2 linked regions of the Pararhizobium sp. A13 genome follow. The protein of the gene in region 1 interacts with the protein of each later gene in a pairwise test. Links are inferred from orthologs where the notes say so. Each region holds a gene or a part of one and is shown on either strand. Other genes may lie near its edges.

Region 1 (5,532 bases):
CGCCAATGGCGCCATCCTTCAACTGGCCGAAGGCAAAATAAGGATCCATGCCGATGGGCCGATTGCTATCGTCGACGTCAACAAGATCATCCGGACGACGGTAGAAGGGAAAGCGAAATGTCTTGTCCGGCGTCGTGCTGACCAGAACCTCGGGTTCATAGAATGCCGTCACGAAACCGGGCCTGCCGTCCCTGCGGACGATCTTGAACGGGACAAAGTGATCTTCGAAGAAAGCCCGAGCTGCGTCTGCGGTCCGTATCTCGACGGTCGAGGCCGCCCCATAAGCCTGCATCAGGTCGGCGGACGAGACACCGAGCGAACCCGTCTTGTGTGGTTTGACCGTCGCGACATGATGGCGACAGCGCTCAAGGGCGCCAAGCAACGGCAGCGGATTGTCGTCGCGCCAACCGGGGAGGCCGGAAAAATCGACCCGCTGCAAATCGAAATCCATCGCCGGTCCCGATCAGTTTTCGGATTCGGTGGCGATCAGCTTCCAATTCGGATCGCGCGAGCGGCTGTCGCGGGCAAACGTCCAGAGGTCGTTGACTTCAGAGACGGCCTCAGCGTCTCCATCGATGATGGCACCGGATTTGTCGTAGGTCGCGGAAATCAGCTGGCTGATGATGCGCAGCGTGATGTTGGCTTCACTGTCCTTGATCTCGGCATGCACCATGTCGGCCTTCTCGATGCCAACGAAGGTGGATTTGACGACTTCACCCTTGCTTTCGCGCTCGGAAATCGCCGCATCGAAACCTTCATAGACCTCCCGGGACAGAAGACCCTTGAGCGTCTTTCGGTCGCCGTCGGCAAACGCCATGACGATCATTTCGTAGGCCATCTTGGCACCGTTGACGAACTCCTGCGGGTCGAAATTCGGATCGGCATCGCTCATGCGGCGCAGCGCGTCGTTGAGCGGCGTTCCAGCCTTGGTGAAGGCATCGATATCGGCATAGCGTGAAATGTCCTCTCCGGCGCCGTCGCGGCGGGGGAGCTGCACGACCTTCCCGGTTGCTTCCGGGCCTTGGGCCGCCTCGCGGGGCGAATAGGGATCAACGGGCGGACGTTCGTTTCCAGTCCTCTTGCCCAGCACGCTGCGCAACTGGAGGAAGATGATCACCGCGGCGACCAGGAAAAACAATGTGATGAAGTCGAAAGAGCCCATTTCCACCCAGAACCGCTGTTAACATGCCGTGCAATCATCCCATATAGTCTGCATGGCACGATCATTCAAACGACTATATCACTTCTTTGCAATTGCCGGTCCAACGGGGACAGGCTGCTTTCACATTAAGTGGACACCATGCGTTCTCTGATCATTCCGCTGCTTTTTCTTTTGATGCCGCTTGCGGAGATCGCCGCCTTCATTTTCGTCGGCCGCGAAGTCGGCGTCGGCGTGACGTTGCTGCTGGTGCTGGCAAGCGCGATCGCCGGCGCCGTTCTCTTGCGCATCCAGGGCTTCGGCGTGCTCAGGAAAATTCAGCAGGCCTCGCAGACCGGCACCGACCCCGGACGGCAGCTCGTGCATGGCGTGATGATCGTGATCGCTGCATTCCTGCTGATCATTCCCGGCTTCATCAGCGATGTTATCGGGCTGCTCCTTTTCATTCCGGCCGTCAGGGATCTCGGCTGGTCGCTGATCAAGAACCGTCTGACGATCGTGACGACAGGTGGCATGGGTGGATTTTCGCGCGGACCGGACCCCGCCCGCGGGTCACCATCCGGCCCGCAGGTCATCGACCTCGACGAAGACGAATTTTCCCGTACCGATGGCCGCGGCCGCACCGATCCGAACGAGCGCGACCGCCTGAAGTAAGAGGCGCTCCGGGTTGTAAGCCCTGAAGCGAAGTGCTAGATGGCCTCACCAAATTCATGTCCGAAGGAAAAGGCCTTATGACCGATACCTCATCCACCCCAAATGGCGGCGCTGCAGAGAGCCCGTCCCTGAACATCCTGGCGCAGTACATCAAGGACCTTTCGTTTGAAAATCCGGGTGCGCCGCGTTCGCTTCAGGCCCGCGACAAGGCTCCGTCGATCAACATCAATGTCAACGTCAACGCCAATCCGCTGTCGGATGCGGAGTTCGACGTCGTGCTGACGCTGAATGCCGAAGCCAAGGATGGCGACAAGATGCTGTTCAACGTCGAACTCGCCTATGGCGGCGTCTTCCGCGTCACCGGCTTCCCGCAGGAGCATATGCTGCCGCTGCTCTTCATCGAATGCCCGCGCCTGCTGTTCCCGTTTGCCCGCCAGATCGTTTCCGACGCGACCCGCAACGGCGGCTTCCCGCCGCTGATGATCGACCCGATCGATTTTGCCCAGATGTTCACCCAGCGCATGGCTGAAGAGAAAGTCCGGGCACAGGTCTCCGCCAACACGAACTGACCCGGTTCTCGTAGAATATGATTTAAATGATGCCCGGTCTTCGACCGGGCATTTTCATGTGGCGGACTCGTATCTTACCCAGATGGCCTTTACACCCATTTTAGCGACGAGCGCCGCATGCGCTTCGATTTCCTCGATACTCAAACGGGGCGCAAGCGGTCGCGGCCTTTGCCCGGCGACGACAATGATATCGTCGATTTCAACCGCCTGGCCGCCGCGGCTCTCACCGGAGAGCAGGCCGAACGCCGCCTGCCGACCACCGATCATCTCGATATAGACTTCCGCCAAAAGCTCGGAGTCGAGCAGCGCGCCGTGCTTGGTGCGGTGCGAATTGTCTATCCCATAACGCCGGCAGAGCGCATCGAGCGAGTTTGGGCCCATCGGGTGCTTGCGACGGGCAAGCGCCAGCGTGTCCGTCACCAGGTCATTGGCAATCGCCGGCAGGCCGAGCCGGGCAAACTCGGCGTTCATGAAGCCCATGTCAAAGGTCGCGTTGTGGGCCACCCAGCGGGCGTCGCCGAAAAATTCGAGCAGTTCGGTGACGACGCCGGCAAAGTCCGGCTTGTCCTTGAGGAACTCGTCCGAGATGCCGTGGACCGCCAGAGCGTCGGGATGCACCTTCCGGTCGCCGGGATTGATGTAGACATGAAATGTCCGCCCGGTTGGAAAATGATTGTCGAGTTCGATGCCACCGATTTCGATGACGCGGTCCTGCCTGTTGTCGAGACCCGTCGTTTCCGTATCGAAGATGATTTCGCGCATCATGGCCTCTTCTGGCTGGTCACCTGCCGGACGATGTCCGCGACTTGGGCGCGGGTCGAATCAAGCTCACCACTGGTATCGATGATGTAATCCGCTTTCGCACGTTTTTCCGCATCGGGAACCTGGCGGGAGAGAATGAGTGCGAATTTTTCCTCCGTCATCCCCGGCCTTTTCATCACCCGCTCCTTCTGGATCTCCGGATCGCAGGTGACAATCACCACCGCATCGACCCGGTTTTCCGCCTTCGTCTCGAACAACAGCGGGATGTCGAGCAGGACGAGCGGAGATTTTTCTGCACGGTGACGCGCGAGGAACTCCTGTTCCACCTGGCGCACGAGCGGATGAACAATGGCTTCGAGCGTCTTGAACAGCGCCGGATTTTCAGACAGCTGCCGGGACAGCTCCTTCCTGTCGACCACGCCCGCCAACGTTGCTCCTGGAAATGCCGCCTCGATCGCCGCGACCGCCGCGCCCCGATAGAGCGCATGCACGGCGGCATCGGCGTCGTTCACGGGCACACCGAGATCCGCGAACATTTGCGCGGCGGTCGTTTTGCCCATGCCGATCGATCCTGTCAGCCCTAGAATGATCATGCGTGTCGCGCCATGTCGTCGATGATGATCTGCCGCAGTGTCGCATCGACCTGCGGTCTCTTGCCAAACCATTTTTCAAATCCGGGCACTGCCTGATGCAAAAGCATGCCGAGACCATCGACGATCGCAAAACCCTGTATCTCCGCCTGCTGCAGGATCGGCGTCTTCAAAGGGACATAGACAATATCCGTCACGACGCTGCCGGACCGCATCACCGTAAAGTCGATGTCGGGCGCCTCCGATCCGTCCATACCGAGAGACGTGGTGTTGATGAAAAGGCCGGCGTCTTTCATCACCTCCGGCAGAGCCTCCATCGGCTGCGCATGAACCGCCGGGCCGAACCGGTCGGCCAGTTCCTGTGCCCGGGCTTGCGTGCGATTGACCACATGGATGGTCTTGACGCCGCGATCACGCACCGCCTGGATGACCGCCCGGCTGGCGCCGCCGGCGCCGAGAACGATCGCGGTGTCGCATCGATCCCAGCCGGCAGAGCGCTCATCGAGGTTCGCCGTGAACCCATGCCCGTCCGTATTGGTCGCATGTACCAACCTATCCTCGACCCACAAGGTATTGGAAGCGCCGAGTTCGGTGCTCAACGTGTCCGGCCGGTCGGAAAGGGCGAAGGCCATTTCCTTGTGAGGGATGGTGACATTGCCGCCGATGAAACCGGACTGGCCGTTCCTGAGCGACGCGATGAAAGCCGGAAAATCTTGCGCGGCGACTTCATGCGCCCGGTAGCTTCCTTCCAGGCCGAGCTGCTTCAGCCAATAGCTATGGATCAAGGGCGAGCGGGAATGCTTCACGGGATAACCCGTGACGAAGGCATGGTTAACAAATGTTTCACGTGAATCACGCATCGATCACTCGCAAATCCCTCAGTTTCGCCAGAAGCGGCAGCATGGGCAGACCGAGGATCGTGAAATAGTCACCCTCAATTCTCTCGAAGAGCTGAATGCCCTCCCCCTCGAGCTGGTAGGCGCCGACGCTCGACAGCGCTTTTGGCCCGACGCGCTCGAGATGCCGCTCGATGAAGCCGGCGTCCAGTTTCCGAACGGTCATCCGGGCTGAGGACACATGTTTCCAAAGGATATCCCTGCCCAGCGTCAACACAATCGCGCTGTTCAGCTGGTGGGTGTGGCCAGACAGCGAAACAAGATGGTCGCGCGCCTCGGCCATAGCTCGCGGTTTGTGATAGACACGCTGGCCGAGCGACATGGTCTGGTCCGAGCCTATTATAATGTCTTCAGGAAAAGCCTCGCCGACATTTCTTGCTTTCGCCTCGGCAAGAATGAGCGCGACCTCTTCCGGTGAGGAATGCTGCTCCTCTACCTGATGTTCGATCTCGCGCTCGTCGATCTCGGCCGCCCTCGCCTGAAAGCGTATGCCGGCATTCTCCAAAAGCATGCGCCGGAAGGGGCTCGCCGAAGCGAGGACAAGAGAGCCTGCCATTGTCTTCATATCCTGATTGACCGGACTCGCCTTAGCGCAGCCGCGGTCTCAGGGCAACAATTGCCGCCGCCGTTTCCTCGATGGACCGGCGGGTCACATCGATCATCGGCCAGTTGTTGCGGGTGCAGAGCGAACGCGCATACTTCAACTCCTCCGCGATGGACGCCCGATCAACATATTCGTCCGCCCGAAAATTGTTGGATGCGGTTCCAAGCACGCGGTTTTCCCGGACCTGAGAAATCCGGTCAACGGTGGCGATCAGTCCGACCACCAGAGGCTTGGTCGCCTCCATCAACCGATCCGGCAGCGGGACGCCGGGCACGATCGGGATATTGGCGGTCTTGAT
Region 2 (2,904 bases), 330 kb from region 1 along the record:
ACGCCTATTCGGGGCCGCCGGTCCTGATGCCGGAAATGCTTGAAACTTTCGCCAGGAATCTCTCCGACAAGGATCGCGACCGCTATCTCGCAGCGCCGATCCACTACAAGCTTCGTGCCAAGCTCACCAGCGCCTGAGCGTCTGCCGTCCTGCCATCGGCTTTTGCCTGGCCGTCACTCGTCTGTGTCGCTTCGCGGCCTAAAAAGGCAGTTTCATGCCGGGCGGGATCGGCAGGCCGGCGGTAAGCGCGCGGGTCTTTTCGGCGGTGATCGCTTCGGCCTTGTCCTTGCCGTCCTTGTGGGCGGCGACGATCAGGTCTTCGAGAATCTCGACATCGTCTTCCTTGAACAGCGACGGGTCGATCTTGATGCCTTTCAGGTTACCCTTGCCGTCCATGCGAACGGTGACCAGACCGCCGCCGGAAGAGCCGTCGACTTCAAGCGCAGAAATCTCTTCCTGCATCTTCTCCATCTTGGCCTGCATTTCCTTGACCTTGCCCATCATGCCCATGATGTCGCGCATCGCCATGTCCTCTTCTTGTCGCGTGGTAATCTTGTAGACTTAGTGCTCGATATCGTCGCCGGGAAGGATATCGCCTTCTGAGGATTCGGCGGCGGCCACGGCCTGCGGCTCTTCCTCCGGTTCCGGCCCCTTTATCCGCACGTCGGCGATCTTTGCGCCGGGAAACCGTGCGATGATGGCCGCGACGTCCGGGTCCTGCCGGGCGTCGTTGAATTGGCGCTCCTTGGTGGCCGCTTCGGCCTCCACAAGTGTCGGTTGGCCGGGCTCGCGGCTGAGGATCACCATCCAGCGGATGCCCGTCCAATCCTCCAGTTTTTTCTGAAGCTCGGCAACCAGCGTCTTCGGCGCATCGTCCGGCAGGTTGATCTCCAGCCGCCCCGGCTCCAGATTGACGAGACGGACGAAATTGCGGACCAGCGTCTTCAGCCTGATATCGCGGTTGGCGGCGCAGAGTTCGGCAATGTCGCTCGCCGATTTGACGGCGGCCTTCGGTTCAGCTTTCGCCTCAGGGGCTTCGGTTGGCTTTTCTTCCGTCTTGCCAACCGGCATGTCCGGCTGCGGTGCTGCGTTCGGCACGGCGCGCAGCATGGTCGCGCCATTTCCGGTCGTGCGCTGCGCCGGCGGCATATCGCTGCCGCGGGCCTGCATCGAGGTGCTCGCAACGGGGGCTGGCGCGCCACCGCCATTGCCGCCGTTCGGCGCGGAAGGCTGCCGCTGCGCGTCGCCGCCGGAAAGTTCGAGCAGTCGACGCGCCGCATCTTCCGGCGAGGGCAAGTGGGCAGCGTGAGCGAGACGGATCAACACCATTTCGGCGGCACCGGCCGGACGCGACGAGCTTTCCGTTTCCGGAATGCCCTTCAGGAGCATCTGCCAGATGCGCGACAGCGTCGTCACGGCGATGCCGGACGAGAATTCGGCGCCGCGGGTGCGCTCGATCTCGCTTAGCGACTGGTCGTTGGCGGCATCCGGCACATATTTCAGGCGGGTGACGAGATGGGTGAAGTCGGCAAGGTCGGTCAGCACCACGGATGGGCTGGCGCCGGCCTCGTATTGTCCGTTGAACTCCTCGAGCGCGGCTGCGACATCGCCTTTGACGATATGCTGGAACAGGTCGACGATGCGGGCGCGGTCGGCAAGGCCGAGCATCGAGCGCACGGCCTCGACCTCGACCACGCCGCCGCCATGGGCGATCGCCTGGTCGAGCAGCGACAGGCCGTCACGTGCGGAGCCTTCCGCCGCGCGGGCGATCATCGCCAGCGCATCCGGATCGGCCGAAATGCCTTCCTTACCGAGAATGGTGGTGAACAGGCCGACGAGATCCGACGCGCCGATGCGGCGCAGGTCGAAGCGCTGGCAGCGCGACAGCACGGTGATCGGAACCTTGCGGATCTCGGTCGTCGCGAAAATGAACTTCACGTGCTCCGGCGGCTCTTCGAGCGTCTTCAACAGGCCGTTGAAGGCCTGGGTCGAGAGCATGTGCACTTCGTCGATGATGTAGACCTTGTAGCGCGCCGAAACCGGGCGATAGCGCACCTGCTCGATGATCTCGCGGATATCGTCGATGCCGGTATGGGAGGCGGCGTCCATCTCGATCACGTCGACATGGCGGCCTTCCATGATCGCCTGGCAATGTTCGCCGGGGGTGCGCAGGTCGATGGTGGGCTTGTCGATTTCCGGCGTCTTGTAGTTCAACGCGCGGGCCAGGATACGGGCCGTGGTCGTCTTGCCGACGCCGCGTACGCCGGTCAGCATATAGGCCTGGGCGATGCGGCCGGTCTCGAACGCGTTGGTGAGGGTGCGCACCATCGGTTCCTGGCCGACCATCAGGTCGGAGAAATCCTTCGGCCGGTATTTGCGCGCAAGAACCCGGTAGGCGGCGGGTTTTTCAGATGTCGGGATCAACGTAACTTCGCTCATCGCCCCTGCCGCTTGGCTACAAGTCTGTCCAGACAGGACGGAAGAAAAAGGGTGGGAGGCTGGCACGATGACCCGTGCCGTGGCTCGTTGGGGCTGCTTCCTTCCGGACCTGACCCGGTTGGCGAGTGGCTCGTCCACCACCAACCTCCCGGCTCTCATATCGGCAATATCGAAACCAAAAGCAAGCCACGCCTTCAAAAAACTGCTATCGTTGTGCAAACAAAAGAAAAATCACCGTTCAGGGAGATCCGCTTGCCTGCCTTCGATATCGATGAACGCCTTGAACGCGATGGATTGCTCATCGCCACACTCGGTCTTTGCCAGCTTCGCATCAACAACGACCGCCGCTGGCCCTGGCTGGTGCTCATTCCGCAGCGCGACGGCGTGACGGAAATCTTCGACCTGACGCCGCTCGACCAGGCGATGTTGACTTTCGAGACGAACATGGTCGCTTCGGCATTGAAA

Evidence for each region. Proteins that work in one complex are often made in the same cells at the same time.
Region 2: the proteins of dnaQ (region 1) and WI754_RS06300 interact in binary tests that used the Escherichia coli proteins (3 or more experiments, as listed by UniProt). The link is inferred for Pararhizobium sp. A13 from one-to-one orthologs.

Annotation. Positions count from the first base shown.
Region 1 is NZ_CP149510.1:978,561-984,092, reverse strand. What follows is about bases 1,291-4,290. They hold dnaQ (DNA polymerase III subunit epsilon), read right to left. Parts: upstream 3,145-4,290; coding sequence 2,437-3,144; downstream 1,291-2,436. Other genes in these bases: WI754_RS04650 (shikimate dehydrogenase), read right to left, coding at 3,734-4,290; coaE (dephospho-CoA kinase), read right to left, coding at 3,144-3,737; secB (protein-export chaperone SecB), read left to right, coding at 1,891-2,382; WI754_RS04670 (FxsA family protein), read left to right, coding at 1,301-1,813. Outside these bases: WI754_RS04680 (murein transglycosylase A), read right to left, coding at 1-451; WI754_RS04675 (Tim44/TimA family putative adaptor protein), read right to left, coding at 464-1,162; more of WI754_RS04650, read right to left, coding at 4,291-4,594; WI754_RS04645 (Maf-like protein), read right to left, coding at 4,587-5,186; WI754_RS04640 (pyruvate, water dikinase regulatory protein), read right to left, coding at 5,218-5,532. UniProt on the Escherichia coli protein: DNA polymerase III is a complex, multichain enzyme responsible for most of the replicative synthesis in bacteria. The epsilon subunit contain the editing function and is a proofreading 3'-5' exonuclease.
Region 2 is NZ_CP149510.1:1,313,105-1,316,008, forward strand. It holds WI754_RS06300 (DNA polymerase III subunit gamma/tau), read right to left. Parts: upstream 2,440-2,904; coding sequence 562-2,439; downstream 1-561. Other genes in the region: WI754_RS06290 (MOSC domain-containing protein), read left to right, coding at 1-137; WI754_RS06295 (YbaB/EbfC family nucleoid-associated protein), read right to left, coding at 199-522; WI754_RS06310 (HIT family protein), read left to right, coding at 2,692-2,904. UniProt on the Escherichia coli protein: Part of the beta sliding clamp loading complex, which hydrolyzes ATP to load the beta clamp onto primed DNA to form the DNA replication pre-initiation complex.